DNA from 4 places in the Clostridium sp. 7_2_43FAA genome. Region 3 is predicted to be linked to each of the others. Evidence: riboswitches for the same ligand, from Rfam matches in the RefSeq annotation. Region 3 holds a riboswitch; each other region holds the start of a gene.
The links. Region 3 has a riboswitch for S-adenosylmethionine ahead of metK (methionine adenosyltransferase). Riboswitches for the same ligand answer to the same signal wherever they lie in the genome.

Region 1 (8,524 bases), 200 kb from region 3:
TTATATGAATTAACTAATTCATCTTATCATTTGTTACATTCAAAGACTTTACTACATTATAAATTATAAGAAATGCATAAAATCTAATGAAAATATCGCCTATACTAAGTACACTAAATCCAATATCAAATATATCTGTTAAAATCTTCAATTTAGTCGTTTCGTCCCCCAATATATGTATATCGTTTACCTTACTAAAAGCATCTAATTTTGCGTACCCAGTTAAATATGATAATGTTGGAAAAACAGGCATAAATCCATTATTAGCTGCAATTGCTATATCATTTAATATTCCTCCAATTATAACAAAAATAGAACCAATAATAGCAACTATATACTGCCTAAAGATAAAAACTAATGGTAAATATGAACATAAATATATAGTTTTTAGTACATTTGCATACTTAATAACTTCATAATTTTCCATAAATATATTAGCTTGTACAATAAAATAAACTACCTCCATAAATAATACTGGATATATAGCCCAACTTTTAAATAAAGGTTTTATTTTTAACTTCTTTATTTTACAAAATATTAGCGAAATTAATATAGTTTCAATCATATATTGTCCTTTCAATAATCTCTTTAATAAATCAATATACTCCAAAAAGATTTTATATTCTTGTTTACGTAGTAATTATACTATTATATGTTATTGTTTTCCATAGTTTTTTTGAATTAAAACGTTTTATTTGATATTTTTCCCAATATTTTATTTTTTTTGATTAATTTTATTAGAATAAAAGGGAAACTTGATGTTTCCCTTTATATATAACTAAATTTTAATATATTTTTTATAATATAATTAATCTTATTATATATTATTTAGCTAGATTCTTTTATAATTAACGTGTAAAATATGGTGCGCAATATAGCTATTTGGCTTTTGTAAATAATCTTTATATAGCTTCTGTATCATAGGATTTTCATGAGATTTTCTAATAACTTTATTTTTATCTTCATTATATATTGAATTCATTCTCTTTTTTAGCACATCTCTATTTGACTTTATAAAAGGCTGACCACCTCCATCAATACATCCTCCAGGGCAAGCCATTACCTCAATAAAGTGATATTTTGAATTTCCATATTTAATTTCATCCATTATTTTTTTTGCATTTCCTAATGAACTAACAACTGCTACATTAACTTCTTTTCCATTTAAATCCACTTTAGCTTCCTTAATGCCTTCTAGTCCTCTTACATTTTCAAAATCTATTTTCTCTAATTCTTTACCGGTTATCCATTCATAAGCGGTTCTAAGCGCTGCTTCCATTACCCCTCCACTAGTTCCAAAAATAGTACCTGCACCACTTGACATTCCTAAAGGATTATCAAATTCTGAATCATGTAAATTAACTATATCTATTCCAGCTTCTTTTATAATTTTAGCAAGCTCTCTTGTAGTTATAACTAAATCTACATCCTTTATACCATCAATGTCTTGCATTTCTTTTCTATTTGCTTCATGCTTTTTTGCTATACATGGCATAATAGATACTACCGCTAAATTTTCTCTTTTTATAGATAACTCCTGTGGAAGGTAATTTTTAGCTATAGCTCCAAACATTTGTTGAGGTGATTTACAGCTAGATACTAAGTTTAAGTTATCATAATAATTAGATTCAGAATAATTTATCCAAGCTGGACAACAACTAGTTATAAGCGGCAAGTTCTCACCCAAAGTAAATCTCTCTATAAATTCATTTGCTTCTTCCATTATAGTTAAATCTGCTGCAAAATTAGTATCAAAAACAGAATCAAAAGATAGCAATTTTAGTGCAGTTACAATTTTTCCTGTTGATAATTCACCTGATTCTAACCCAAATTCTTCAGCAAGTGCTGACCTAACAGCAGGTGCAATTTGAACTACAACATACTTATTATTATCATCTAAAATTTCCCATACTTTTTTATAATCGCTTTTTTCTCTTAAGGCACCTGTAGGACAGACAGCTACACATTGTCCACAATAAGTGCAATTAGTCTCATTTATTGAGTCATTTGAAAATGTCGATATATTTGTCTCAAAACCTCTATTAGCTACTGTTATTGCATGAACTTTTTGAATATCATTACAAGAAGTTACGCATCTTCTACATAAAATACACTTTTCTCTATCCCTAACAAAACCATCTGAAACATCTAGATCGAATTTTACTTTTTCGCCCTCATATTTATTCTCTTCTACCCCTAAATCTGATGCTAATTTTTGCAACTCACAATTCATATTTTTATCACAATTTAAGCAATCTTTTGGATGATTTGATAATAATAGCTCAACTATAGTCCTTCTTGCTCTAATAGCTTTTAAAGAATTTGTTTTTATTGACATCCCTTCGCTTACTTCAGTTGCACATGCTGGTACCAATCCATGCCAACCTTCTACTTCAACAACACATACCCTACAAGTTCCCTTGCAATTTCTTGTTTTTCCATCCACCATATACATATGACATAATGTAGGTAAATTTATATTAAGTTTTTTTGCAGCATCTAAAATACTAGTTCCTTTTTCTACCTCTACATTAACTCCATTTATCTTAACACTTATCATCTAGAATTCACCTCCTAAGCTAGTTTTTATAATAGCTTTAGTCGGACATGCTTCGTAGCATAAACCACATCTTATACATTTATCAATATTAATAATATGTTTTTCTCTAATTTTACCTTTAATAGCTAATACAGGACATGCCCTTAAACATTTAGTACATCCAATACAACTATCTGTAACCTCATATTTCACTAATCCTTTACATACTCCTGCAGTACATTTTTTATCTATTACATGCTCTTTATACTCATTGTTAAAAAACTTTAAAGTACTTAATACAGGATTGGGAGCTGCTTCTCCAAGTCCACAAAGAGATGCGTCTCTAACAACTTCACATAATTCATTAATTTTTTCTAAATCTTCTTCTACTGCCGTACCATCAGTAATTTTCTTTAATAATTCTAATATTCTTTTATTCCCTATCCTACAAGGAGTACATTTGCCACAAGATTCATCAACACTAAATTCTAAATAAAACTTGGCTATATCAACCATACAGTTATCTTCATCCATTACTATCATCCCTCCAGAGCCCATCATTGATCCAATTGATGTTAAAGTATCATACTCTATAGGTAAATCTAGGTACTCTACTGGTATACAACCACCTGAAGGTCCTCCTGTTTGTATAGCTTTTAACGCTTTATTGTTAATAATTCCTCCGCCTATCTCATAAACTATATCTCTTAATGGCATTCCCATTGGGATTTCTACTAAACCTACATTATTAATGTTTCCTGCTAAAGCAAAAACCTTAGTTCCAGCAGATTTTTCTGCTCCTATTGAACTATACCATTTAGCACCATTGTTAATTATTTGACTAACATTTGCAAAAGTTTCCACATTATTAACACAAGTTGGTCTTTGCCATAATCCTTTTTCTGAAGTCCTTGGTGGCTTCATTGTTGGCTCTCCTCTTAGTCCTTCAATTGAATGAATTAGCGCTGTAGCTTCACCACAAACAAAAGCTCCTGCTCCATACTTTATTTCAATATCAAAATTGAATCCTGTATTTAATATATTGCTTCCTAAAAGTCCTATATCTTTCGCTTGCTTTAATGCTACTTTTAATCTATGAACAGCTAATGGATATTCCGCTCTTATATAAATATATCCTTTACTAGCTCCAATTGCATAACCACAAATAGCCATTGCTTCTAATACTAAATTAGGGTCTCCCTCTAATATTGCTCTATCCATAAAAGCTCCCGGATCTCCTTCATCAGCATTACAAATTACATATTTTACATCTCCATTTGCTCTTCTAGCAGCTTCCCACTTTCTTCCCGTTGGAAAACCTCCACCGCCTCTTCCTCTAAGTCCAGATTCACTTACTTCTTTTATAACTTCTTCTTGAGTCATAGTTGTTAATACTTTGCCTAGCGCTGTGTAAGCTCCTACACCTAAAGCATCCTCCATATTTTCAGGATCTATCACTCCACAATTTTTTAATGCTATTTTCACTTGTTTTTTATAAAAAGGTATCTCTTCTTTTACTTTTATTTTTTCCTTAGTTTCTTCATTTTCATAAAGCAGCCTGTCTACAACTCTACCTTCAAGAATATGACTTTCTATTATCTCTTTAACATCTTCTTCTGTTACCTTTATATAAAATACTTTATCTGGCATAATTTCTATTACAGGACCTTTTGCACAAAATCCAAAGCATCCTGTCATTATAACTTTTACATCTTCTTGCAAATTTAATCTTGTTATTTCTTCATTAAATGCCTTTAAGATATTGTCAGAATTTGATGCTTTGCATCCTGGTCCTCCACAAATTAATATATGCCTTTCTTTTATTTCATCATTATTAAATTTTTCTGGATTTTCTCTAACCTCTATTTTCTTTTTACATTCTTTATATTTTTTTAATAAAGCATTATAAGTACTTATTTTCTCCATATTAACCTTGCTCCCTTAAATTATTTATTAATTCGTTTACTTGAGGCTTAGTAAAATATCCATAAACTTTATCGTTTACAAGTACAACGGGTGCTATAGCACATGATCCAACACATCTTAATGTATCTAAAGTGAATAATCCATCATTGGTTGTTTCCCCTTCTTTTATTCCAAGTATCTTTTTAAAATCCTCTAATATATCACATGCCCCTCTAACAAAGCATGCTGTACCAGTACATATACTTATTACATACTTTCCTTTTGGTTCTGTAGAAAAATATGAATAAAAAGTTATTACCCCATATACCTTAGATACTGGTATATTTAATCTATAAGCTATATACTCCTGAACCTCTCTTCCTAAATACCCATATAATCCTTGGGCATGATGTAATACAGAAATTAATGAACTTTCATCATCATTCCCTTCTTGGATAAATAGTTCTAAATCTTTAAATTTACCACATTTATCTCTCAAATTATCTCCCCCATCTTTAACTGAATTTTTAAAATATTCTAACAATTAAATAGTATCATATTTCTATTTTTTTTAAAATATATAAAATACCTGCCACTATTGATTTATTTTACTGGCTATTAAATCTCATTTCATTTATACTTACATAGGAAATAAAAAAGTTGTATTCTAATCCTTTCATATTAGAATACAACTCCTATATCTTATAGTATATTTTTATTCATTAATAAATTATTATATGTCTTATACTTAAAATCAACTTATAATTCTGCATAAAACACTTATTTTTCTCCATATATATTTAATGAAAAACCTTTTTCTAGAGCTTCCTTAGCATACTCTTTTGCTCCAAATAATGATAAGTCTCTGTAGTTTCCACATTGAATTTCATTAGCAGCAGGTATTTCTGTCGCCTTTAAAACTTCTCTTAAAGATAATTCTAATGCTTCTTTTATTTCATAAGCTTCTCTATCTCCCCATATACTTAAATAGAATCCAGTTCTACATCCCATTGGTGATAAATCTATTATTCCTTCTAATCTACTTCTTAATTCATGTGCCAAAAGATGCTCTAGTCCGTGCATCGCAGCTGTTCCAAAGGCTTCTTTATTTGGTTGTAAAAATCTAATATCAAACTTTGTTACATTATCTCCCTTTTTACCTGTTAGCAAACAACACTTTCTTATATATGGTGCCTTAACTATTCTATGATCTAATTCAAAACTTTCTACTTTTTCCATATTACATCCTCCACATAACTATCTTATTTATCTTTAAATATCTACCCTCATTAATATATCAACTAGTTTATTAATCTTTCACAATTATTTATAGTATCTAATATAGAAAATATACTTGTGCTTATTCTTTTAGCAACATACGAATTATTCATAGTATATAAATGAATTCCATCTACTCCATTTGATATCAAATCTACTATCTGCTCTGTAGCATATGCGATTCCAGCATCTCTTAATGCCTCAGGATTAAATTCGTATTTATTCATTATCCTAATAAATTTCTTTGGTAGCTTAGCTCCACATAATGAAACAATTCTATTTATTTGTTTAGTATTTATAACTGGCATTATTCCTGCTTGTACTGGAATATCTATATTGTACTTTTCTTTTTCTTCTAAAAAACTATAAAAGTACTCATTATCAAAGAATAATTGTGAAATTAAGTGTGTAGCACCAGCTTTTTGTTTTTTCTTTAGATTAATTATATCTTCCTCTAAGTTTTTACTATCTAAATGTCCTTCAGGATAACATGCCCCAACTATATTAAAATCTCCCCTTTGCTTTATATGCTTTATAAGATCACTTGCATGATCAAATTCATTACTTCCCTTATAACCTAACGGAATATCACCTCTTAAAGCCAATATATTTTCTATTCCTGACTGCTTTAAGTTATCTAAAATGGAATTTACTTGGTTTTTATTTGAGTTTATACATGTTAAATGAGCTAATGGTTCTATTTTATATTTATTTTTTACTATTGATGAAATCTCACATGTCATGTTCTTAGATAAGCTTCCACCTGCCCCGTATGTTACACTTATAAAATCTGGCTTTAAATCTTTTAATTCCTCTAAAGTATTGTAAATAGTATCAATTTTTGATTCTTGTTTTGGTGGAAATATCTCAAAAGAAAAAACCACCTCTTTTTTATCAAATAAATTATTTATATTCATGTTTTGCCCCCTTTTTTCAATGAATAATTGATAATATATAGATAATTTACAATTTCTATTGATAGTTTATATTTAACAATGGATATTGATAGCTGAAAGTTATTCTTTATACATAAAAAAATACCTAAAGGATAACCTTTAGGTATTAATATACAGCCTATGAATTACCCTTATCTAACAGGAATTAGCACCACACAATGAGGTTATATAAGTGAAAATCATTCATTATAATTAACCTACGTAGGTTGCTGGGTTTCTTAGGGCCAGTCCCTCCACCACTCTTGATAAGTTTTAAATATTCTTTTTCTATATTATATTTTATTTACAAACATTTGTAAATATATATTGAAATTATATATTTTAAATTAAAATTTATAAATACACTTCTTTAGCTATTAAATTATATAGACAAATTCACAAAAGAATTATCTATAAGTTTCATATTTGATGATTTCAACTATCAAAGTCATCTTTAAAAATTGCCATTGGTATTACATCGTAATATTTTCCACTTCTATATAATTCTTTTTTCAATATACCTTCTTCTTTAAAACCAACTTTCTTGTAGCATGCAATAGCTCTATTATTAAAAGAAAAAACTTTAAGCTTTATCTTATTCATATTTACTTCTTCAAATATAAACTTTATTAGCAATTTTAGTGCATCGCTTCCATATCCCTTGCTCCAGTATTCTTTATCCCCAATCATTATTCCTATTTCACAAGTTCTATTTTTCACATTACATTCATTAATGCTACATCCACCTATATACTTTCCAGTTTTTAAATCCTCAATTGCAAAATCATAAGTAAAATCGGTATTTGCTTTTCTACTTTTTACCCACTCTTCTTCTTGCCATTTAGTCATTGGAAATGGAATGTTAGAATCTAATAGTTTTTTCACTTCTTCATCATTTATAAACTCTACTGCTTTTTCTATATCCGCTTCCTTATACGCCCTTAATTTTACTAATTTACCACTATACATGATAATACCCCCCTTTTACAATTTATAATGGATAATTGAAACTGGATAGTTGATGATCTCTTTTTGAATCTTCAAACTATTTTTCTTTAAAAGAAATTCAGCCTTTTGGCTGAATTTTCTAATTAATTATTTTATTTCAGTAATTATATACTTATTTTATATATAAATCAAATCCTTTTATTATTTTTATAATAAATATTTTATTCTAGTTTTTTATTAAAAGTAATATTATAGAAATTATACTAAAGGCTAAACTAACCATATTTATGTACGTTACAACTTGCTTTGGAGTAAACCCCTTAGCTTCCAATCTATAATGTATTTGGCTTCTATCCGCTTGATATACTGGTTTTCCATCCATAAATCTTTTTATTATAACAAACAAATTATCAAATATAGGAATTGCTAGAGCTAGTATTGGAATAAATAAGCTCATTAAAGTTGCTTGCTTAAAGGCACCATCTAAAGCTATTATACTCAATATAAATCCTAAAAAATTTGCTCCTGAATCTCCCATAAAAATCTTTGCTGGATATTTATTATACATTAAAAATCCTAAAGTTACTCCTGTTACTATTAGTGACATACTTATAGATTCACTTTGTCCTAGAATAATTGCAGCTGCTGCAAATGTTATTGATGAAATCAATGATAATCCACCGGCAAGTCCATCCATACCATCTGACCAATTTATAACCGTTGTTACTCCAAATATCCATGTAATTGTAAGTATAAATTGTATTACTCCTGATAACTGTATATAAACCCCTGTAAACGGATTTGTAAATCCTCTAAAAACTATTCCTGATTTAAATATAATAAATGCAGCCAATAATTGAATTATTAATCTTGGATATATAGGAAATTCCTTTCCTCTAGTTTTGAAACTATCATCTAT
Region 2 (8,524 bases), 1.3 Mb from region 3:
TTAATTACGAGGAGGCAGATATGAGTAAGATAGATTTGCATATGCATTCATGTTTTAGTGATGATGGAGAATATACTCCAGAAGAAATTGTTGATAGAGCAATGAAAAATAATGTTGAAATAATTTCTATAAGTGATCACAATTCAGTAAAAGCTGTGGAAAGAGCTTTAAATTATAGTAGAGATAAAGATATAAAGGTTATACCAGGAATAGAAATAGATTGTACATTTAATGATATAAACCTACATTTACTTGGATACAATATAAATTATAAAGAAAAGGATTTCTATAATATTGAAGAAGATATTTTAAATCAAGAAAGAAAAGCTTCAAAAGAAAAGATAAGGTTAATAAAAGAATATACAGGTTTAAATATAAGTGAAGAGGAAGTTCTTGAAAAATCATCAAATGGAGTTGTTACTGGTGAGTTAATAGCTGAAATACTATTAAAAGATAATGAAAATAGAAACTCTGCTATATTAGAGCCATATTTACAAGGTGGAAGCAGAAGTGATATGCCTTATGTTAATTTTTATTGGGATTATTTTGCACAAGGAAAACCAGCTTATGTTCCGATAAAATTTATAAGTTTAAAAGAGTCAATTGAATTAGTTCATAAAAATGGTGGTGAAGCTATAATTGCTCATCCAGGTAACAATTTAAGAGATAACTTAGATGAAATAGATGAATTAATAAAGGAAGGAATAGATGGTATAGAGGTTTTTAGTAGTTATCATACAAAAGAGCAAATAGATTACTTTTATGATAAGGCTTTAAAAAATAATATGATAATAACTTGCGGAAGTGATTTTCATGGAAAGACAAAACCTAATATAGAAATTGGAAAATTCAAATTTGAGCCGAAAGATGTTTCAATAGATAAAATATTAAAATAGAAGGCTTCGAATATGATGATAATCCGAAGTAGTTACTAGATGCAGCTATAATAGTCGGATAGTAGATTTTATCGAATAATCGTATTTATATAAGCTAACTGCATCTCTTTTCATATGAAATTTAAAGATATGAAAAGAGGTTAGTTATGAACTATAATCAATTAAAACATTAATGGAAGTAAAATGCTTATTTAAATTTTTTACTATTTTTAAAAATAACATTAATTATGAAGGTAATAAATGTAGATTTTTTATTCATTTTGCATCTCTCATTAAAATTAATATTTGTTTAATATTACACCTTTGCAAATTGTATTTCATTGAATCGTTGATAATATAATGTTTTTATATTTGATCTTAAAAGATTGGTAAAGTTTTGTATAGATTCTTATGTGATTTTATAGTTTAAATTAGATAAAAGTACTACATAAATAATAAGTAAAATTAATTTGAATAATATTGAATAATTATTGGGAAAAATGGGTTACAAAAAGAAGTATAAAAGAAAGTAGTTATGAAGATAGTTAAAAGTAAATTTATTTTTATTCATAAATAAGAGATTGGATTTTATTAAAAATATAAGTGATAAATTATATAAATATTTAAATTAAAGAATACACTAAATTAATATATTTTATGCCTTTTGGTGGAAGTCTTACGGTTAATAAGAATTTTTTTTGTTAAAATATTTATTTTAAATATATATAATATTGTATCGAATAAAAAATATAAAAATATAATATACATTATTAATGAATTTTCGAGGGGTTATATGAATAGGGGAAAAAATAATAAACAAAGTAAAAAGAAGAATACTAAAAAAAGAGAAGTTGATTTATTTCCTGCACTTAAAAATACTGTCGATGGAGATAGGTATGGTTATATAAATAAAGATGGTGAGGTAATAATTCCGTTTAAGTTTACAAGAGCATATGATTTTAACGAATTTGGATTAGCAATAATTAAGGAAAATAACAAGTTTGGAATAATTGATATTAAGGGAAATTACAATGTAAATCCTCAATTTGATAATATAAATCCATATAAAGAAGGAAGGGCAATTTATACTGAAAAATCTAAAATGGGGGTTTTGGATGAAAAAGGAAATAAATTAAGGGATGTAGTCTACGATTATATAGGAAACTACAACGATGGATATGCAGTTGTAGCTAAAATGAATGGTAAAAGCTCTAAATATGGATATATTGATTTAGATGGAAAGGAAATTACTGAAGTTAAATATATGCATGCAAATGATTTTAATGATGGCTTTGGATTGATAAAGATCAAAGATAGGGAATTTGCATTAATAGATACACAAGCTAATATTAGTAATACTTATAATTTTGAATATGTTGGGTCATATGGAGAAGACTTAATGGTATTTTCAATATTATTAGGTGGCCCATATGGATATATAAATAGAGATGGAGAAATAGTTATTAGTCCGATTTATTGTGATGCCAAAGGATTTAATGATGGGGTAGCAGTAGTCAGTAGAAGTAACAACAACATAATCTGTACACATGGAGTTATTGACAAATTAGGAAGGCAGATTTATGGTGAGATATATAGTGATATAAAACATTTAGGTGAGGGGAAGATAGCTTTAGGTTTACCAATAGGAGATAATAGTATATTTCCAAGAAGTATTTATGCTATAGGAGATTCACTTGGAACTCTTTTAACAAAATTTATTTATCTCAATATTGGTATGTATATAAATGGGTTATCATATGGATCTGATGATAAAAAAACATTTTTTTTAGATAGGTATGGAAGAATAGTAAAAAATCTACCAATGGTTGATGGAAGTGGTGAACTTAGAGCTAAAGGTGGAATTATACATGCTAATATAGATTACTCTCCTTATTATTTAGATAAAAATAATAAATTTATCTATCAGCCTAATAAAGAATTTCCTTTAGACAAAAAATATTCATTAATAATTGATAAGTATAAACCTAATATTAATTATCTCATATATATTCCACAAGTGAAAGGGATACATGATGAAAATGTAGAAAAAGAAGTTAATTCAAAATTACGAAAAATATCATTTTATATACCAGCAAAAGAAGAAGTAATAGATAATGAGCCTAATATTATAGAGGATCAGGTATTATCATATAATTACTACGGAAATTTTCAAATATTATTTTACAAAGATAATTCATTAATAATAGATCTATTAGGATACTATTATTCATTAGGAGCAGTTAATGGAACACCAATAAGAAAAACATGTGCGATTGACTTATTAACAGGAAGATTTTATAAGCTAAAAGATTTATTTAAAAGTGATACAAATTGGAGAGCAATTTTAAATAAGATAATAAGTGGATTTATAGAAAATGATCCTAGTTATGAATATGTTTTTCCTGGTTCATTTAAAGGAATATCAGAGAGTCAAGACTTTTATATAGATAAAGATAATTTATATATTTATTATCCTCCATATAAAATAGGGCCTTATTCTGCTGGGGTTATTACTTTTAAAATACCATTTACTCAAATAGAGGATTATTTAAATAGCCAAGGAGATTTTTATAAAAAGTTTAATGGATAGGAATAAGAAGCATATTGGAATTTTAGAATTCTTATATGCTTTTTTATTACTATAATTAGATAATATCTTAAATAATATACTCGTAAATGATGATAAATGAAATAAAAAAACTAAGGAAACAATATAAACCTAAAGAATAATATATATTATAATCAAATAAACAAAAGATATTTAGAAAGTGAGGACTAAGATGAACTATAATAATTCAAATTACAGTTATGAAGATTATTTTAAAATAATGAGCATGAATAATGAAAATTGTTCATGTAATAATCAAGAACAATATGATAATCAAGAATATATAGTAAATATAGAAGAAAGATTACCTAATATAAATCCTGATTTACAAAATGCATCTCAAATGAAACCAAATAATTCAAGAAACATAGATATGTTTCAAGGTGTTCAAAATAATCAAGAATTAATGAAATCACAAGGGATGCAATCTTTTCAAGGATTCCAAAATTCCGAAGTGACTCAAGAAATGAACTCAGTACAAGGAATGCACTGTCCTATGCAATGTTCAGGAAAACTTCAATGTAAGAATCGAAACAAGGTAATTCAAATACCAGGACAAGTAAGAAAATGTAATCAGCATTGTAATATAAATGGTAAAAATTTTATTATTAATAATAAAAATTTCTTTAATAGATATTTTACTAGATATAATCATTTTTTCATAAATGATTGCAATTATATAAAAGATCATTTATGTGATTGTAATATTATTCATTTTTCATCTCAAACTATTTATAAGGGATGTAAATATCTAGGATCAAAAACAGTAGTTGCAAATAAATGCAATAAAAATTTTAATAATAATTGTTGTTTTAATAATATCTTCTAGTCATCTTTATTTTGGTTTTGTAGTACTACTATATTTTATGGTAGTACTACAATTTAGTATCTTTTAATAATATAAATCCACTTCTAAATAGAGATAAAAGCTAGGCTTATTCAAGTCTAGCTTTATTTCTATTACTACTTTTCACTTTCTTTCCATCTAATTACAAATTCATCAAGAATTCCATGTAGAGTTTTTCCTATAGTAGTATAATCTTCATCTCTTAAATTTGCTAAAGAAATTCTTATAGACCATTCTGGACCTTGAAAGCCAGATCCACTTAATAATACAATGGATGATTCTTCAGCTAATCTATATAATACCTCAACTGGTTTATAACTGCTTTCAAGATAATTTGCAAATTCTGAACCATAATTGTAATTTGCCCACTCTAATAAGTCAAATTCCGTATAATAAGCTGCATCATTTATATCTTTTCTTAAGCTTAGGCCAAGACTATCAAATAGTAATTTTTGACGTCTATGACATATTTCTATAGTTTGTTTTTTATATATATTTTCATCATCTAATAATGCAAATGCACAAAAAAATGCCATTTGTACTTGTTGGGGTGTAGAAAGGCCTGCTGTATGGTTTAAGGCGACCTGTCTGCTATCTGCAACTATCCTATCAATGAAAGGTATAGTTTCTGGGTTTAATTTCATATCACCATATCTTCTATTTAAAATTTTCTTTTTATCTTTTGATAATTCTTTCAAAAGTTTATCATATATATTTTTTTCATGAATAGCTATAGTCCCTAATCTCCATCCTGTAACTCCAAAATATTTAGAAAAGGAATAAACTCCTATAGTGTTATAAGGCAAATCGGCCATTAATGATCTAAACTCAGGAACGAACGTACCATAAACATCATCAGAAATTATCATTATATCTTTATTATATTCATTTATAATAGAAACTAGGTTTTTTCTACACTCAGTGCTTAATGAAACAGAAGGTGGATTACTTGGATTCACTATAAATAAAGCTTTTATAGAATTATCTTTAAGTTTCTCTAATTCATATAATGGATATTGCCAAGTATGTGTACCATCAATTGTTGTTTCAGTAGCTTTTATAGGAACTATTTCTAAATCATATCTAGGTAAAACAGGTATTTCTAGATAAGGAGTAAAAATTGGTACCATTATTGCTATTTTATCTTTAGGGTTAAGAAGCATATTTGATCGTAAAGTATCAAATATATAACACATTGCTGCAGTAGCTCCTTCTACTGCAAAAATATTAAATTTACCACTTGGAGGCTTATTGTAACACATTTCTTGTACTAAATAATCATGAACTATTTCTTCAATATGATACAGCATTCTATCTGGCACAGGATAGTTATCTCCAATAATTGCATCCGTTAATTCATATAAGTAATCATCAGCATTAAAGCTTTTTTCATTTATTCCATATTCAATTATTTTTTTTAGTAATTCTGTCCCTGGTAAAATATTATTTTTATCTATAAATTCTATGAATCTATTATAAATACCATTTTTTTTAGGCATTCCAGCTAAATCACCATTATTAATATCTTTTTTAGTTTCATCAACAGCAAAAAGACCAAATGTAAAAAAAGCTTCTCTAGGAGTAGATGCTGTCCAATTTGGATTTCCCCTACCAGCGTCTAAAAGAATACGGGCTGTTTTTTCATTTTCACCATGAGCTAGTTCTATTAACCTATTTTTAAATTCAAATGGACTTATTTTACCATAAATTTTTTCGATTTCTTCACGCTGTAAGTTTTTGTCCATAGTTTTTCTCCTTAAATAAAAGTTTTATCTTATTTTTTGTTATGAATTAAAATATTATTCCTTTAATATAGATGAATTAATAATATAAAAAATTAATACTAACAATTTATATAAAAATTAAACTTAAACGTAATTATTTATTGAAACATATTTACAATAAATAATAAAGATTATATAATTATATAAAATAATATCTTATTAAGAGTGGTGGAGGGACTGGCCCTTTGAAACCCAGCAACCTGCTTTCTAGTGTGGTGCTAAATCCTACAGATTTTTCTGAAAAATAAGAGTAATAGAGTTTGTATATAATCCTTTCTTATTTTAGAAGGGATTTTTTTATTGATATTAGTTGTGTATATAATATTTAGAGTTATTAAAGGGGGGCTGTATAATGAAGAGAGATTTTGAAATAGTAAAAGACTTAGAAAAAAGAATTTTAGTAATAGATGGGGCAATGGGAACTAATATTCAATCATTTATGTTAAAAGAAGCTGATTATAGAGGAGATTTATTAAAAGAATTTCCTATAGATCAAAAGGGAAATAATGATTTATTGAGTATAACAAAGCCAGAAGTAATTGATGAAATACATCGAGGATTTTTAGAGGTAGGTGCAGATATAATAGAAACTAATACATTAAATTCAAATAGAATATCACAAAGTGATTTTGGACTTGAAAATTTAGTTTATGATTTAAATTATAAAAGTGCAAAGCTAGCTAAAATGGCGTGTGATGATTTTTCTAAAAAGGATGGTAAAAAAAGATATGTAGCAGGATCTATAGGGCCAACTAATAGAATGGCATCATTATCTCCAAATGTTGAAGACCCAGGATATAGAAATATATCTTTTGACCAGTTAAAAGATGCATATGTAGAACAAATAGGTGCTTTAATTGATGGAGGTATTGATTTAGTTTTAATAGAAACAATTTTTGATTCATTAAATGCAAGAGCTGCTATTATGGCTGCAAATGATGTTTTCAGGTTGAAAAATAAAATCCTTCCTATAATGGTATCTGGAACAATATCAGATAAATCAGGAAGAATTTTATCTGGACAAAATCTTTTAGCTTTTGCTGCTTCTATGAAAAACGAAAATATCATTTCAATAGGACTAAACTGCTCTTTTGGAGCGAGAGATTTAAATCAATTTATAAAAGAGTTATCAGAAACTCAGGATCTATTTGTATCAGTTTACCCAAATGCAGGCTTGCCTAATGAATTAGGGTTTTATGATGAGTCACCTGAAATAACATCAAAGTGTATTGAAGAAATGTTAAAAGAAGGATATCTAAATATAGTAGGCGGATGCTGTGGGACTACTTATGAACATATAAAAGCAATTGCAAATATAGCTAAAAACTATAAACCAAGAATTGTAAAAGGAATTGAAATAGAAAGTGTATATAGTGGATTAGAAATAACCAAGGTGAATAAAGAAAGTAATTTTATTAATATTGGAGAAAGAACGAATGTTTCAGGATCTTTAAGATTTGCACGACTTATTAGGGAAAAGAAATATGAAGAAGCTCTTTCTATTGCTAAAGAGCAGGTTGAAAATGGTGCTCAAATAATAGATATAAATTTTGATGATGGGCTTTTAGATAGTGAAAAAGAAATGGATTATTTTTTAAAACTTTTAGCTTCAGAACCTGATATTTCAGCTAAACCTATAATGATTGATTCATCAAGATGGGAAGTTATAGAAAAAGGTCTTAAAGTAATTCAAGGGAAGCATATAGTGAATTCTATTTCTTTAAAAAATGGAGAAGAAGATTTTCTAAAGAAGGCAAAGATTATTAAAGATTTTGGCGCAGCAGTAGTAGTAATGGCTTTTGATGAAAAAGGTCAAGCAGATAATTATGAAAAGAAGATAAGTATATGTAAAAGAGCTTATGATCTTTTAGTGAATAAAGTTAATTTTCCACCAGAAGATATAATATTTGATCCGAATATTTTAGCAATAGCAACAGGGATTGAAGAACATAATAACTATGCTTTAGATTTTATAAATGCAACTAAATGGATAAAAGAAAATCTACCATATTCTAAGGTTTCAGGTGGAGTTAGTAATTTATCATTTTCTTTTAGAGGTAATAATAAAATAAGAGAAGCTATGCATTCAGTTTTCTTATATCATGCTATAAAAAATGGTATGGATATGGGGATTGTGAATCCAAGTATGATTCAGATATATGACGATATTCCAAAAGATTTACTTAAATTAGTTGAAGATGTTATTTTAAATAGTTCTGAAGATGCAAGTGAAAAACTTTTAGAAGCTGCTACTTTATATAAAAATGATTTAAGAGAAGGCGGGGAAAGTAAAGAGGATTGGAGAAACTTAACTTGCAAAGAAAAACTAGAATACTCTATAGTCAAAGGAATTACTAATTATATAGAAGAAGATTTAAAAGAATCATTAAATTTATATGATAGGACTTTA
Region 3 (8,524 bases):
ATTATAGAAGCTATACCAACGTCAGGTAAGTTTTTCCCCACTCCTTTTCCGGGATGTATTGGATAGTCTCTGGTATGTATTTCACCAATAGAACTAGCTTCACCTAAGCAGGCATCTATTCCTATAATTAAAGATTTTGGATGCAATTTATTAATTTCATTTAATCTATTATTTATATTAAGAGCATGTATTGGAGATTCTATAGTTCCGTACACTGGAAGAGGAAAATTTTTTTCTTTTAAAAATGTACCAACCATTGGACCTAAGCAGTCACCAATGCACTTATCAGTACCTATACATACAATTACAGTATTATTCGTAATATAGTCTTTGATAAATTTTGCTATTTCAATATGAGAATTATAAGAATTATATAATACTTTATGCTTCACTAAAAATTCACCTCCGCTTATACAATATATGTTCCAAGATTAATAAATATAATAAAATGTATAAAAAAACATAAAGAGGAAATTAATTAAATAAAAGGAGATGAATAAATGTGAAAAAAATATTTTTTTATATAATTACTATAATTCTTGGAGCTAGTATACCTATATACTATTTATTAGTATGGGAGCCATTAAAAAGCGAAGAGGCTATAAGTAATTCAATGAGATCTACTACTGAAAAAATTTTAAATAGTAGTGAAGTTTCAAATGGGCAAGATATATCAAATAATCTGAATAAGAAGAAAATAGATAGTAATAAAAATAGCATTAATATTAAAGAAAAATCTAATATGAGTAATAGTAGTAATTCTAATGAAAATATAATAACTGGTGAAAATGAAATAGAAGGGCTATCAATAAAGCAAAGCGATATTGAAAATAATTTGTTTGGAGAACTAGAAGAAAGTGAAAAGTTAGAAATAGACAGAATGTTAAAAAGTTTATCTATAGTAGATATAGTGAAGATAAATGATCATTTTTCTGATAAATATGATGATGACAATGTAAGAGAAGGATTTTCATTAGTAAAAAAGAGAATGTCATTATCGGATTATGAAGAGTTTAAGAGTATCATAAGTAGATATATTGATTTAGATATTATTGAAGAAAAAATTTGATGATTTGAGTATTGATAAAAATATGTATGTATTTTCTCAGTAAAAATTCAAACAATTATTAATAATAACTATACAATTATATTGCTTTAGACGAATTTATTTTTAGGACAATATAAGACAATAAAAAAGTGATATTAGTATTAAATAGAAGAAAATTAAAGAAATATAGAAAAAAATAAGTATAATCTCTTTAAATAAGTGAATATCACACTTGAAATTAGGATACAATAAATATATACTAATCATTGTCAGTTGAGACGACAATGTTTACTTAACTGAAATTAAATAAATTTAATGGGGGAGTTCCCGAGTGGCCAAAGGGGGCAGACTGTAAATCTGTTACGTTTCGTTTCGATGGTTCGAATCCGTCCTCCCCCACCATATAAAATTTATTTAATATAATATGCTGGCATGGCTCAACGGTAGAGCAGCTGACTTGTAATCAGCAGGTTGTAGGTTCGATTCCTATTGCCAGCTCCATAAAATGGGGGAGTTCCCGAGTGGCCAAAGGGGGCAGACTGTAAATCTGTTACGTTTCGTTTCGATGGTTCGAATCCGTCCTCCCCCACCATTTTATAACATTGATATGGAAGCATAGCTCAGCTGGGAGAGCATCTGCCTTACAAGCAGAGGGTCACAGGTTCGATCCCTGTTGTTTCCACCATTTTGGTATTAAACACTTAATGAAGTAGAGTATAGTGATAACTGAATTTAGTGTAAAAGCCAATCTACTGAAAGAAGAGAAGTAGATATTTCATTAATAAATATGCTGGCATGGCTCAACGGTAGAGCAGCTGACTTGTAATCAGCAGGTTGTAGGTTCGATTCCTATTGCCAGCTCCAATAAATATGGGGGAGTTCCCGAGTGGCCAAAGGGGGCAGACTGTAAATCTGTTACGTTTCGTTTCGATGGTTCGAATCCGTCCTCCCCCACCACAAAAGACAAGGATTCTTGTCTTTTTTTATATTTACAAATAACCTAATATTTTATTAGTTAAGAAATTTAAATATGTAATAAATTTATATTTTATAGTTGACTAGTAGTATTAAAGGTGATATACTCTAAAAAGTAAAATTTGATATTAGTTCTTATCCAGAGAGGTGGAGGGAGAAGGGCCCGATGAAACCCGGCAACCTACTTTATTAAGTTTAAGTGTGGTGCCAATTCCTGCAAAGTAATTTTGCAAGATAAGAAAGATTAGGATTTTTAACGTCTCTTCTTATCGAAGAGATTTTTTTATTTTATAAATTAATTCAGAATTAATATCAAGTAAAATGAAAGGAGAAATGAAAATGAGAAGATTATTTACATCAGAATCAGTTACAGAAGGGCATCCAGATAAAATTTGTGACCAAATTTCAGATGCAGTATTAGATAGTATTTTAGCTAAAGATCCTATGGCAAGAGTTGCTTGTGAAACAGCTGTTACTACAGGAATGGTACTAGTTATGGGAGAAATATCAACTAATTGTTATGTTGATATTCCAAAGTTAGTTAGAGAAACAGTAAAAGAAATTGGATATGATAGAGCTAAGTATGGTTTTGACTGCGAAACATGTTCAGTTTTAACATCAATAGATGAGCAATCAGGCGATATAGCTATGGGTGTAGATGAAGCTTTAGAATCAAGAGATGGACAAAAGGATGATGTTGAGGCAGTTGGGGCTGGAGACCAAGGTATGATGTTTGGTTTTGCAACAAATGAAACAGAAGAATACATGCCTTTACCAATAGCAATGGCTCACAGATTATCAAGAAGATTATCAGAAGTGAGAAAGAACGGAACTTTACCATATTTAAGACCAGATGGAAAGACTCAAGTTACAGTTGAATATGATGATAATAAAGTAATAAGAATAGATGCAATTGTAATATCAACACAACATAGTGAAGATGTATCTCAGGAACAAATAAGAGAAGATTTAATGGAACATGTAATTAAAGTTGTAGTTCCAGCAGAATTATTAGATGATACTACTAAGTATTACATAAATCCAACTGGTAGATTTGTTGTTGGAGGTCCACAAGGAGATAGCGGATTAACTGGAAGAAAGATAATAGTTGATACTTATGGTGGATATGGAAGACATGGCGGTGGTGCTTTCTCAGGAAAAGATCCAACTAAAGTTGATAGATCAGCAGCTTATGCAGCCAGATGGGTTGCTAAGAATTTAGTTGCAGCAGGAGTTGCAGATAAATTAGAAATTCAATTAGCTTATGCTATTGGAGTAGCTAAACCAGTATCAATAGAAATAGATACATTTGGAACTGGAAAGAAATCAGAAGCAGAAATAATTTCAATAGTTGAAAAAGTATTTGATTTAAGACCAGGTGCTATAATAAGAGATCTAGAATTAAGAAGACCAATTTATAAGCAAACAGCTGCATATGGACATTTTGGAAGAAATGATTTAAATTTACCTTGGGAAAATTTAAATAAAGTAGAAGAAATAAAGAAATATCTTTAAAATAATAAAGTAAAAGAGATAAAGTATATTTAAAATAAAAAATGCTCCAATTCAAAATTGGAGCATTTTTGTTTATACTAATACTTTACCAGCAACTATAACATTTTTTATATTTATGTCTTCATCAAATAAAACTAAATCAGCATCATAGCCTTCTTTTACAAGACCTTTTCTATCTTCAACTTTACAATGTCTAGCAGCATTAAAAGTTGCCATTTTTACAGCTTCATTTAGTGGAAGACCAACGTTCTTATATACATTTCTAACAGCTTTATCTAAAGTTAATATTGAGCCAGCTAAGCTTCCACTTAAAAGTCTTGCAGCTCCATCTTTAACAACAACATCTTGGCCGCCTAATGCATACATGCCATCAGGCATAGCACATGCCATCATTGCATCAGTGACTAATAAAACTTTATCAGTTGTCTTTTGATTGTAAGCTATTCTAAGTGATGGATATGATATATGGATACCATCAGAAATTGTTTCTGTAGTTATCTCGCTATCAAATATAGCACCTACAACTCCAGGTTCTCTATGAGCAAATGGTGTCATTGCATTAAATAAATGAGTTGAGTGACAGCAACCACATTTAATTCCTTCCATAGCTTCATCATAAGTAGCTTTAGTATGACCTATAGAGCAAACTATTCCTTTTTTTGATAATTCTTTTATTAATTCCTTAGCACCTGGAACTTCAGGAGCAATTGTAATTGATATAACGGCATCTTCAGCATCTCCGACCATAGCATTAAAATTATCAAGTGTTGGAGAAATTAAGAAATTAGGATTTTGAGCTCCTATAGCTTTTGGACTAATGAAAGGACCTTCAAGATGAGCTCCTAGAACAATAGCACCATCAGTACCATTTTCCTTGGCTTCTTTTATAACTTTCATAGATTTTCTTATATCATCTACTGATACTGTCATTGTAGTTGGTGTGAAAGCAGTAGTTCCATGCTTAACTATAGTTTTAGAAATCTCATTGATTGCCTCAAAAGTACCATCCATTGTATCATGCCCACCTGCACCATGGATATGAACATCTATAAACCCTGGAGATAAATATAGTCCTTCTGCATCTATTACTTCAGAGTCATTAATATTATTTGGGTTTATTTCTTTAATTTTTCCATCTTCGATTAAGATAGAGCCCTTTTCTATCCTATCAAAATATACTATGTTACAATTTTTGATTATCATATGAGCACCTCCATATTTTTAATATAAATCTCAATTAAAAACTATAACATTAATAGCTAGACATAACAGAAATAGCTATAAAACGTATTCAAATATAGTATAAAATTGAAATAATATAAATTTTATTATTTTTATAAGTTAGTATACTTATATATTTAATTATAGCACATTAATTATAGTAAGATTTAAATAAATGTATAATCTTTATTACAACTTATATATGATATAATTATATAATAAAAATAGTGAGATTAAAATATTATTAGAAGATTTGGAGAGATAACATGGAATGTCTAAACGGAATAGTAGAATCTATTGTATTCAAAAGTGATGATACAGGATATGTTGTATCAAAGGTAAGGATAGATAAAGATTGTATAAATGCAGTTGGAATAGTTCCTTTTTTAAAGGAAGGGCAACATGTTAAGTTAAAAGGACAATGGGTTCTTCATAAGCAATTTGGACGTCAGTTTAATATAGATGAATATGAAGAAGTATTACCAGATTCCATAGATGGAATTAAAAAATATTTGAGTACAGGTATAATTCATGGAATAGGTCCAATAACTGCTAAAAAAATTGTTGATAGATTTAAGGAAGAAACTTTAGATATATTAGAAAATCATATTGAAAGACTTCAAGAAATTGAAGGTATTGGTGAAAAGAAATTTAGGATAATTTATGAATCTTATATAGAACAAAAAGATTTAAAAGATATAATAATATATTTTCAAGGTCATGGGATGACAACTAACCAATGCATAAAAATATATAAAAAGTTTGGGGTAGATGCTAAGGCTATTGTTTCAGAAAATCCTTATATTCTTTGCGATGAGATCTCTGGAATAGGATTTATAACGGCAGATAGAATAGCAAAAAGCCTTGGAATAGAATCTATCTCACCATTTAGAATACAAAGTGGAATAAGATATATATTGAATCAATTTTCAGCATCGGGTAATACATATATGCCTAAAAACAATTTAATTGATGAAGTATCTAAAATATTAGGTGTACCGGGTCAAATGGTAGAAGAAAACTTATATAACTTAGCATTAGAAACTAAAATAAAAATAGAAAAAATTAATGATATAGAAGCGGTGTTTTCATTACCATATTATTATTGTGAATTAGGTGTTACAAATAAAATAATAACATTAAGTATAGAGAACTTTAGAACGATAAATACAGATGTCGAATTTGAAATTGAAACTTTTGAGAGAAAAAATAAAATTAAATTTGCCAATTCCCAAAGAGAAGCTATTGTTGGAGCTTTTGAAAATGGTATAGAGATAATAACTGGAGGTCCTGGAACAGGAAAGACTACAATTATAAAATCTATCATAGAAATATATGAAAATAATGGCATGAAGGTTTTATTAGGAGCACCAACAGGAAGAGCAGCTAAGAGAATGACTGAATCTACTGGTAGAGAAGCAAAAACAATTCATAGATTATTAGAAATGGGAGTAAGTGAAGATGAAAATTCTTATTATGGAAAAGGAGAATCGGAACCATTAGAGGCTGACGTAATTATCATAGATGAGGCATCTATGATAGATATAATGCTTATGCATAGTTTGCTTAAAGCAATAAAGCTTGGAACAAGATTAATAATAGTTGGTGATGTAGATCAATTACCATCAGTTGGTGCAGGAAATGTATTAAAGGACTTAATAGAAAGTAATTTTATAAAAGTAGTAAGACTTAAGGATATTTTTAGGCAAGGAGAAGAAAGTCTTATTGTAACGAATGCACATAAAATTAATAATGGTGAAATGCCGTATATAAATAGAAGAGATGGTGACTTCTTTTTTGAAAATAAAGACAATGTGGATTTAATATTATCTACAATAATAGATTTAATAAATAGAAGGCTACCTAACTTTAAAAAAGCATGGGATAAGTATAGAGATATTCAAATATTAACACCTACAAGAAAAGGGATATTAGGTGTGCAAAATTTGAATAATAAACTTCAAGAAGTTTTGAATCCTAAATCCCCTAGCAAGAGAGAAAAAGAGTTGAAAGAAGTTATTTTTAGAGAAGGTGACAAAGTAATGCAAACTAAAAATAATTATTCTTTAAAATGGATTAGAGTTAATGGAAGTGGAGAAAATGAAGGTGTAGGGGTATTTAATGGAGATATGGGCTTTATTCAAAGCATAAATGAAGAAGAGAAGACAATTACTATAATCTTTGATGATGAAAGAAAAGTAGTTTATGATTACATATATTTGGATGAACTAGAGTTAGCATACGCAATTACTATACATAAAAGTCAAGGAAGTGAGTTTAAGGTAATAATTACTCCAGCATTTATGGGTTCACCACTATTAATGAATAAAAATTTATTATATACAGCTATAACTAGAGCAAAAGAACTTGTAGTTGTTGTTGGTATTCCAAAGGCTTTAAAATATATGGTATCTAATACAAGAAGTATGGAGAGATATTCTTCACTTAGAGATAGAATAATAGATATTACAAGTCAAGATGTGTTTAGTGAATAAATGAGGAGAGGTTAAATGTTAGATAAAAAATTAATAAACCTAAAAGAGTTTAATAATTGTACATCTAAGATAAATAAATGGTATAATAAGCAATCTAAAATACTAACTGTAATAACTAGTCCATATAATAGTACATTTATATTTTTACCGTTAATAAAGTCAATACTAGAACAAAATAAAAAAGTATTATATGTGTGGGCGGGAACAGATTTTAATAAAGAAATAATAGAGGATTTAAAAAATAATAATTACAAATTTAAATATTCATATATTGAGGAAGAAGAAGGAAATGAGGATTTAGTTTTTGTAAATTTTAAAAATGTTAATAAAATAAGTAATTGTTATGAGTTATGTATAATTGACGATATAAGTTTATACTCGCTTAGTTCAAAAGAAGAGCTTAGGCAATCTATTGAATATTTATATTTATGTAGTAGAAGGATGATAATATTTTCTGTAGAAAGAATAGTTAACATGGGTAGATGTATATCAGTTTCGGACTTAACTAGAAACATACCTTTTGTAGAGCCGAGAATAATTACAACTAGAGTAAAGTTAGATGAAGATATGCCTTATACACTATATGATTATTTAATGTGGTTTAAAAGTAATAATCGAAAGGTTATTATATATGTACCTAATGAAGAAAAGATTAATAAGTTATTTGATTATTATACAAAAGAACTAAAGATTAAGGATATAAAGATAGTTAAATTTTTTAGAGGCGAAAATATAAAAAAAATAGATTCTTTATATAAATTAAAAAATAAAAGCGTTTTTGTAATTACGAATAATGTTAGGGAATATAAAATAGATTCAGAGGATATAGATATAGTTGCATTATTTTCTGATGAAATATTTTATAGTTATAAAAAAATAATATACTTTTGTGCTGAGGTTGGAAAAAATGTAAAGGGAAATAAAACAGGAGAAGTAATTCTAGTTGGTAAGGAAATATCAGAGGATATGGACTTGGCTAAAGAAATAACAAGGGGATATAACAAGGAAATATGGGAAAAGGGCTTATTAAACTATTAAGAGAGATTATAGATGAGTTACTAGATATAATATATCCACCTAAAAATAAATGTATTACCTGTGATAATGAAGTCATAGGTGTATGTCCAATATGTAAAAGTAAGATAATGAGAGTAAAAGAAGAATCTAAGATATTATCATATGGATATTATAGTGGAGTAATGAAGAAATTAATACTTGAATTTAAATACAATAAAAATTTTTTAGCTGGCAATATATTGGCAGATTATTT
Region 4 (8,524 bases), 120 kb from region 3:
TTTCTTTAACCCCCTCGAAATAATTGATAATGCATAATTGACAATTGATAATTTAGGATATAACTCTTTCAGAGTTCTTTTAGTTAAATGTCTTTCATACATTTATCTTCTATATTTTAATTTAATTTTTGTATACTTTATTTTGATAGTTTTTTATATAGATAATTTCCTAGTGACTGTAACGCTTGTACGATTATTATTAGAATTATTACTGTGACAATCATAACATCTGTTTGATATCTTTGATAACCATATCTTATTGCTACATCACCAAGACCACCACCCCCTACTGTTCCAGCCATAGCTGAATATCCTATTATACTTATTATGGTTAATGTTAATCCTGATATTATTGAAGGCACTGCTTCTTTTAACATAACTTTAAAAATTATTTGTGTATTAGATGCCCCAAATGATTTGGCAGCTTCCACAACTCCTGGATCTACTTCTTTTAAAGATGATTCTATTATTCTTGCTACAAAAGGCGCTGCTGCTATTGTTAAAGGAACTATAGCTGCTGGTGTGCCAATTGATTTTCCTACTATTAACTTTGTAAATGGTATTATTGCTACCATTAAAATCAAAAATGGAAACCCTCTTAATATATTAATTATTGTATCTAAAACTCTGTATATAATTTTGTTAGGATTTAATCCATTTGGAGCTGTAACTACTAATATAATTGCTGGTATAAATCCTAATATAAGCGAAAATAATGTTGAGAAAAAAACCATGGCAATTGTTTTATTAAACGCTGGTATTAATATTTCTGACATTAATTAAGCACCTCCAATACCACATTTTTACTTTCTAAATATTCTATTACTTTTTCTTTATCCTTTACCTCTACATTTATTACTAAATTTCCAAGTACATCCTCTCTAAATTTCTCTAATTTGCCCCAAACTATTGAAAAATCTACATTTAACTCTCTAGCCATTTTTGTAATAATAGCATTTTCTGATGATGTACTTGGGAAAAATAGTTTTATGTTAATCCCTGTTGTTGGTAGTAGCTCATCATCTTGATCCCCTAAAAATTTCTTAAGGGAAAGTCCTGGTTTTAAGAATAAGTCTTCTGAATTGCCTTCTGCTTTTAAAATGCCCCCTTCTATTAATGCAACTTTTTCACAAACCTCTTTAACTACTTCCATTTGGTGGGTAACAATAACAATTGTTATACCTAATTCTTTATTTATCTTTGATAAAAGTGCTAATATATCTTTTGTTATTTTAGGATCTAAAGCTGATGTAGCTTCATCACAAAGTAAAATTTTAGGTTCTAATGCTAAAGCCCTTGCTATTGCTACTCTTTGCTTTTGTCCACCACTTAAGCTTGATGGTTTTACATCTGCTTTTTCTGAAAGGCCTACTAAGTTTAAAAGCTCAGTAACTCTTTCTTTTATTTTCTCTTTTTTAAATTTCTTGTAACTATATAACTTTACTCCTTTTTCTTTATTTTCAAGCTTATATTCTTTATACTCTTCTTCATATCCCCATACTTCCAATGGTAATGCTATATTTTCAGATACTGTTTTTCTACTTAATAAATTGAATCCTTGGAATATCATTCCTAACTTTTTTCTAAATTCCCTAAGCTCATATCCACTTAAATTTTTCACTTCTCTTCCCATCACTGTAATTGATCCATCTTCATAGTCTTCTAAACCATTTATGCATCTAAGTAATGTAGATTTTCCTGCTCCACTATGTCCTATAATTCCGTATATTTCTCCTTCTTCTATCCTAAGTGAAACTCCCTTTATAACTTCAACATCATTAAATCTTTTACTTAAGTTATTAATTTTAATCACAAGCCATTCCCCCTTTTAAGAAACTAAAGCAAAATAAAAAACGCACTGGAGAATAAATCTCTAGTGCGCGTAAATTCACATTATTAATTTATTCTCTCATCTATCAGCTAAAAAGCTGCAGGATTTAGCACCAAACTTAATAAGAATAAAATTTTGTCTAATACAAATTAGACTTATCATTTAATCCTATTACAGGTTGCTGGGTTTCACAGGGCCAGTCCCTCCACCACTCTTGATAAGAAACGTAATCAAATTATTTAATTTTTCTATTGATATTAATATACATTTATTGGATTAGATTGTCAACCCAATAATTTAAATTTTATGTATTTATTTTTATAAAAACTTAAACATTATAACATCCTTTTCTATGTTAATAAGCTCTGCATCTGTGTTTAACTCAATAAAGTTAATAATATTTTCCATTGTAGAATCTACCTGAGAACTACTTGAACATATTGATGAAATAGCAATTACTATACTTTGATGAATATCTTGATCTTCTACTTCATTTACCGAAATATTAAATTTATTTTTTAACTTTTGAATTATACTTTTAACTACCATCCTCTTTTCTTTTAAAGAATGTACCCAGCTTGCTCTTAGTTTTATACTCATTACTAGAACTTTCATCTTAAACCACCTACACTACAATTTTTAGATATTATATATCTTAACATTATTATGAATAAAGCTCATAGAGAATATTCTCTATGAGCTTTATTTATAATTTTTATAGGGGATTATTTTAATAACCTAACCAAATTTATTTTATTCTGCCATATAATTTTGTTAAATCATAAATTTCTTTTGCTAGTTTATCATCAAAAGCTTCTGATGAAGCTCTCCATACCCAATTACCACCTAAAGTAGAAGGCATATTCATTCTTGCATCATTACCTAATCCCAAGAAATCTTGCATAGTTGTTATGGCTAAGTAAGCTGGACTTCCCCAAACGCCTCTTATTAATCCTCTTGAAATTCCTTCTTCATAAGTTAAATTTAAATACCTCTTTGCTTTTTCTATTTCTTTCTTGCTTCCTGTAACATTATACCATCCACAAACAGTATCATTATCATGAGTTCCTGTATAGGCTACACAATTAACTGGGTAATTATGAGGTAAATCTCTGCTATCTCCCTCTCCAAATCCAAACTGCAATATTTTCATTCCTGGGAAACCTGTTGTATCTCTAAGTTCTATAACTTCGTCAGTCATCATCCCTAAATCCTCTGCTATTATATTAACATCCCCAAGTTTATCTTTTATTGCATTGAATAACTTTATTCCAGGTCCCTTTGTCCACTGTCCAAATTCTGCAGTCTTATTTCCATAAGGTATCTCCCAATATGCTTCAAATCCTCTAAAGTGATCTATTCTTACTACATCATATAGCTTAAAGCTTTCCCTAACTCTATCTATCCACCAACTATAGCCATCCTTATATAAGTTATCCCAATTATATATAGGATTTCCCCAAAGCTGACCTGTTGCTGAAAATGTGTCTGGCGGACATCCTGCTACTGTTATTGGCACCATATTCTCATCAACATTAAAGTATTCAGGATTACTCCATATATCTGCACTATCTTCTGCTACATAAATTGGAATATCTCCTATTATTTCAATTCCATTATCATTAGCATATTTTTTTAAACTATACCATTGCTTAAAGAACATATATTGAACAAATATCCAAAAATCAATTTCATTCTTCAATAATGTTTTATAAGAATCTATAGCTTCTTTTTTTCTAAGTCTTATATCATCATCCCAATTTTGCCAACTAACTAAATTAAAATGATTCTTAACTGCCATATATAAAGCATAGTCTTCTAACCAAAAATTATTTTCTTCTATAAATTTATTTATTTCTTTATCATATTTATTTTTAGAATTTTCATGCGCAATTCTTAATACCTTATTTTTATTTATAAATAATTTTGCATAATCTACACAATTTTCATCTAATCCATAATCTAAAGTTGAATAATCTTCTTTAGCTAATAAGCTATCTTTTTCTAACAATTCAAAATCTATAAAATATGGATTACCGGCAAATGCTGAAAAGCATTGATATGGTGAATCTCCGTAACTAGTTTGCCCTAAAGGTAGTATTTGCCAATACCTTTGTCCGCTCTTTTTTAAAAAATCTACAAAGGCAAACGCTTCCATTCCAAATGTACCTATTCCATACTTACCTGGTAATGATGAAATATGCATCAATATGCCACTACTTCTTTTCATAAATTTTACCTCATTTCTCATAAAACCTATTTCTATATTATAATTATTATTCTTATTCTATTTTGAAAGTTACTTATAATAAATTATTAATTTATTATATTAATACATAAGAGAGTTTTATTTATATTCCTGAGAGCTGTTAACAATTTATTTTAAATCTATATTGTTTATAATCTATTCATGATAGAAATAATTCATACTATCATGAATAGATTGATTTTTATTTGCTTATTTCAAAATTTGTTGATTCTCTTTCTACTAGTTCTGTATTAAGAATAACGTGCTTATTATCAGTTTTATTAGCTATTAAATCCAATAATAAATCTACACTTATCTTTGCCATTTCTACTTTAGGTTGTATAATTGTTGTAATTGTAGGGCTGTAAAACTCACTAATATCCATACCATCAAATCCAATTACAGCAACATCTTTTCCTACTTCTAACCCATTATCCTTTATGGCCTTTGCACATCCTACAGCCATTATATCTGATATAGCAAATATAGCTGTAATATCTTTATACTTCTTCAGTAGCTTATCTGTTTCTTCATATGCTCCTCTATAATCATAATGTCCTAGAATTTTATAATTTTTATTAAACTCAATATTATTTTCATTTAATGCCTTTATATAACCTGCTTCTCTTAGATATCCAATTCCAAAGTCATTTTCATCTCCTAGCATTATAGCTATATTTTTATGACCGCAATTTATTAAATATTGTGTAGCTGAATAAGCAGATTTTTCGTTATCTATAGACACTGATGAAAAATTTGAAAACTCTTTCCCATATTTATGATTTATTGAAGTCAATACAACTGGTACATCTATAGCATTAAAATCATCATTTTTTACGTCAGTAAAGTTTCCTCCTAAGCAAATTACACCCTGTAACCTCTTTTCCTTTATCATGGATATTAAATTATTCATTTCATCATCACTTAAGTAATCATGGTGCTCTAGAATCATAGAATATCCTGCTTTAGAAATTCTTTTACTTATTGAGTCTAACATTTCTGAGAAGAATGGATTAAAAACCCCTTTTATTAATACACCTATATTATTTGTATTATTTTTTTTAAGATTTCTAGCACTATTATTAGGTATATAATTATTTTCTCTTATTACCTCTAACACTCTTTCTCTAGTTTGCTCTTTTACATCTGGATGATTATTTATAACTCTTGAAACTGTACTAACACCTACCCCAGCAATTCTTGCAATATCTCTTATGTTTATCATAACTCCCTCCAAGTTTCGACAAATTATTCGGTATCGTTTCCATTAATTTCTACATTAATTATATCATAAGATTTAATTCAAGGGTAAAATCATTATTCTTTCACTGATCCGGAAACTAATCCACCTGCTATATATTTTTGTAAAAGTGAAAATATAACTACAATTGGTGTAGCTGCCATTACTGCTGCTGCTGAATACATAGTCCAGTTTGCAGAAAATTGATCCTTAATAAATTTTTGTAATCCAGTTACAAGTGTTTGTACATCTGCATTCTTTAATATTGCTGAAGTAAACATAAATTCACTATAAGCTCCTATAAATGCAAATAGGAATATAACTATTAACATATTTCTTAGTAAAGGTAATATTATTACTGAAAATACCTTCCAAGTTGATGCTCCATCTATATAAGCTGCTTCAACCAATTCATCTGGAATACCATCTACTGCTCCTTTTAAAAGCCAGATATTATATGCACTTCCACCAGCTAATATTAATATTAATACCAATGGCTTATTAGTTAAATTATATGTGAAAACTATACCCATTATTGCTGGTAAAGCCATAGCAGCTGGGAACATTTGAAGAATTAATAAACTCATAAGTCCATTTTTTCTTCCCCAAAATCTTAGCTTAGAAAATGCAAAGGCTGCTGGAACTGATAATACTAATTGAAGAACTGCAACACTTGTACAAATAATCAATGAATTTTTTATCCATAATAAAAAGTTAGTCTTTTCAAATACCTTTCTATAGTTCTCTAAAGTCCATTCTGTTGGAAAGAATGATGTCTGAGTAAATGCATTTCCTTTTGCCATTGATGCAGAAATTACAGCTACTATAGGAAATAATGTTATTAATATCATTATCCATATAAATACTCTTCCAAACCAAGCTGTCCTTACTTCATCAGGTCTTAATTTCTTTTTATATACTATATTTTCTTTTTTTCTTGAAATACTTTTTAAATTTACCTCTGTTTGCATATTAATCAACCTCCTCAAATTGGCCAGATGCCTTCATTTGTGCAAATGAAATTGTTGCAATTATTATAAATATTATTATGCTAAGAGCAGAAGCAATCTCAAATCTTCCAAATTGCATTGAAAGTTTATAATTTACTGATGCTAATATATCTGTATATCCTGCAAACTGAGTATTTAACCTTGGAGGATTACCACCTGTAATTAAATAAGCTGATCCAAAGTTATTAAAGTTAAATGCAAATGATGATATTATAAGTGGATAAGCTGTTTTAGCTATTGAAGGTAAAGTAATATTCGTAAATTGTTTCCACTTAGTTGCTCCATCCACCATTGCTGCTTCATAGTAAACTTCAGGTATTGCAGCTAATGAACCTAAGCAAACATTCATCATATAAGGGAATCCTAGCCATATATTAACCATTAAAATACTCATTCTTGCCAAGTTAGGATCTGTTAACCACTTTATAGGCTCTTGAATTAAGTGTAATTGCATTAATAAATTATTTATTTGTCCATAACTACCATTAAATAAACCTTGAAATGATAGGATTGCAACTGATGCTGGTAGTGCCCAAGGAAGTATTAATATTCCTTTGTAAAATCCTCTTTCTTTAATGTTAGGATTATTTAAAACTAATGCTATTACTAATCCTAATATAAAGCATCCAAGTGTTGATATTATTGCAAAAATTAAAGTCCATGCAAATACAGGTAAAAATGTTTCCTTAAAAGGGCCTGCTAAAACTTCTATAAAATTAGAAAAACCTACGAAATTAATTTCACCCTTTGAAAACTGAGTATAATCAGTAAAAGCATAGTATACTGTTGATATTACTGGAAATAGTGTAAATATACATATTGAAATAAGTGCTGGTGCTAAGAAATAGTAAGCTTTACGACTTTTACTCTTCATGCCCATTTAAAATCCCCCTTTATTTTATATAGAGATAGGTAAAAACCTATCTCTATTTAGCTAAATATTATTTTATTTGTTTAATACCTTCTTTTACTTGATTTACTATATTTTCTCCAGCTGTTTTAGCATCTATTTGACCTGAAGTTAATAACTTTAAGTTATTTGCTGCTGGTTCCCACATAGCTTGAACTTCTACTATATTTGGCATTGGCATAGCAACTTTTGCTTGTTCCATAAATGCTTTAGTATATTCATCATCAATTACGTAATCTTTAGCTACAGGAATTCTACTACCAGTTTTATATACTATATCTTGTCCCTTATTAACGAACTCTTCCATAAGCTTCCAAGCTGTATCTTTATTCTTTGAATTTTCATTAACAAATGCAGTTTGAACACCTAAAAATGTTTGTGGAGCTTTACCATTTAAAGTTGGCATTGGAACTACTCCAAAGTTTAATCCAGCTTCTTTAGCACCTGAAACATCCCATGGACCTGAGAAATAGAATCCAGATTTACCTGATGTAAAATCACCCTTAGCTATATCTCCAGTAATATCTGCTGCCATTAATTTATCTTTATTAACTAAATCTGAAATAAATTGAAGTCCTGCTACTGAACCTTCATTTCCAAGGCCTATATCATTAGGATCTAATGTACCATCATTATTTTTATAAACATATCCGCCACCAGCTGATAAGAATGCATATGAGAAGAAGAAATCATTAATGTTATATTCAAATCCAACTTCCTTTGCCATTGCAACTAAATCTTCCATAGTCTTTGGAACTTCTTTAACCTTATCTTTATTATAGAACATTCCTGTTGTTTCTTGAGCAAATGGAACTGCATAAATTTTTCCACCTATAGTAACTGCATCAACAATTCCTTGAGAAGTATATTTATCGGCTGACACCATTCCTGATGGAACCTCAGCAACTACTCCTGCTTTTTGGAATGTTCCTAAGTTATCATGTGGAACTCCTAATACAAGGTCTGGACCATTATCACTTTGACAAGCTTGAATCATTTCTTGGAACTTTCCTTGGTCTTCAACAACGTTTATTTCAACGTTATTTTCTTCTCCCCAAGCTTTCGCTACCTTCTCGAATTCTTGAACTTCATTAGTAGTAAAGTGTGACCAAACTGTTAAAGTTTTCTTTTCTCCATCAGTAGTACCACTATTTTCACCCTTTCCACCACAACCAACTAGAGAAGTTGTAGCAATTACACCAGCAATTAAAACTGCTAATAGTTTTGAACGTTTTACCATAATAAATTCCTCCCAAAATCTAATTTTAGATCTTTATATTTATAA

Region 1: another riboswitch for S-adenosylmethionine. It lies ahead of metF (methylenetetrahydrofolate reductase [NAD(P)H]); the one in region 3 lies ahead of metK (methionine adenosyltransferase).
Region 2: another riboswitch for S-adenosylmethionine. It lies ahead of metH (methionine synthase); the one in region 3 lies ahead of metK (methionine adenosyltransferase).
Region 4: another riboswitch for S-adenosylmethionine. It lies ahead of CSBG_RS02585 (methionine ABC transporter ATP-binding protein); the one in region 3 lies ahead of metK (methionine adenosyltransferase).

What each region holds. Positions count from the first base shown of each region.
Region 1 covers NZ_JH815222.1:286,439-294,962, reverse strand. Annotated here, with positions in the region: gene CSBG_RS02970 (DUF5317 family protein) at 14-565, opposite strand; gene CSBG_RS02965 (NADH-dependent [FeFe] hydrogenase, group A6) at 833-2,560, opposite strand; gene CSBG_RS02960 (NADH-ubiquinone oxidoreductase-F iron-sulfur binding region domain-containing protein) at 2,561-4,465, opposite strand; gene CSBG_RS02955 (NAD(P)H-dependent oxidoreductase subunit E) at 4,467-4,943, opposite strand; gene CSBG_RS02950 (S-ribosylhomocysteine lyase) at 5,225-5,683, opposite strand; gene metF (methylenetetrahydrofolate reductase [NAD(P)H]) at 5,746-6,639, opposite strand; SAM riboswitch class I at 6,807-6,930, opposite strand; gene CSBG_RS02940 (GNAT family protein) at 7,093-7,626, opposite strand; gene CSBG_RS02935 (MraY family glycosyltransferase) at 7,832-8,524, opposite strand, start outside.
Region 2 covers NZ_JH815222.1:1,359,867-1,368,390, forward strand. Annotated here, with positions in the region: gene CSBG_RS07950 (PHP domain-containing protein) at 21-896, shown strand; gene CSBG_RS07955 (WG repeat-containing protein) at 1,669-3,465, shown strand; gene CSBG_RS07960 (hypothetical protein) at 3,656-4,312, shown strand; gene aspD (aspartate 4-decarboxylase) at 4,447-6,075, opposite strand; SAM riboswitch class I at 6,268-6,365, shown strand; gene metH (methionine synthase) at 6,467-8,524, shown strand, end outside.
Region 3 covers NZ_JH815222.1:86,322-94,845, forward strand. Annotated here, with positions in the region: gene yyaC (spore protease YyaC) at 1-392, opposite strand, end outside; gene CSBG_RS02000 (hypothetical protein) at 503-1,069, shown strand; tRNA gene CSBG_RS02005 (tRNA-Tyr) at 1,366-1,450, shown strand; tRNA gene CSBG_RS02010 (tRNA-Thr) at 1,475-1,549, shown strand; tRNA gene CSBG_RS02015 (tRNA-Tyr) at 1,556-1,640, shown strand; tRNA gene CSBG_RS02020 (tRNA-Val) at 1,658-1,733, shown strand; tRNA gene CSBG_RS02025 (tRNA-Thr) at 1,838-1,912, shown strand; tRNA gene CSBG_RS02030 (tRNA-Tyr) at 1,921-2,005, shown strand; SAM riboswitch class I at 2,156-2,264, shown strand; gene metK (methionine adenosyltransferase) at 2,363-3,538, shown strand; gene nagA (N-acetylglucosamine-6-phosphate deacetylase) at 3,611-4,741, opposite strand; gene CSBG_RS02045 (ATP-dependent RecD-like DNA helicase) at 5,026-7,254, shown strand; gene CSBG_RS02050 (hypothetical protein) at 7,270-8,292, shown strand; gene CSBG_RS02055 (ComF family protein) at 8,265-8,524, shown strand, end outside.
Region 4 covers NZ_JH815222.1:204,409-212,932, reverse strand. Annotated here, with positions in the region: gene CSBG_RS02595 (MetQ/NlpA family ABC transporter substrate-binding protein) at 1-1, opposite strand, end outside; gene CSBG_RS02590 (methionine ABC transporter permease) at 138-776, opposite strand; gene CSBG_RS02585 (methionine ABC transporter ATP-binding protein) at 776-1,813, opposite strand; SAM riboswitch class I at 1,907-2,055, opposite strand; gene CSBG_RS02580 (DUF503 domain-containing protein) at 2,150-2,446, opposite strand; gene malQ (4-alpha-glucanotransferase) at 2,580-4,061, opposite strand; gene CSBG_RS02570 (LacI family DNA-binding transcriptional regulator) at 4,282-5,301, opposite strand; gene CSBG_RS02565 (ABC transporter permease subunit) at 5,397-6,290, opposite strand; gene CSBG_RS02560 (sugar ABC transporter permease) at 6,292-7,209, opposite strand; gene CSBG_RS02555 (maltose ABC transporter substrate-binding protein) at 7,271-8,479, opposite strand.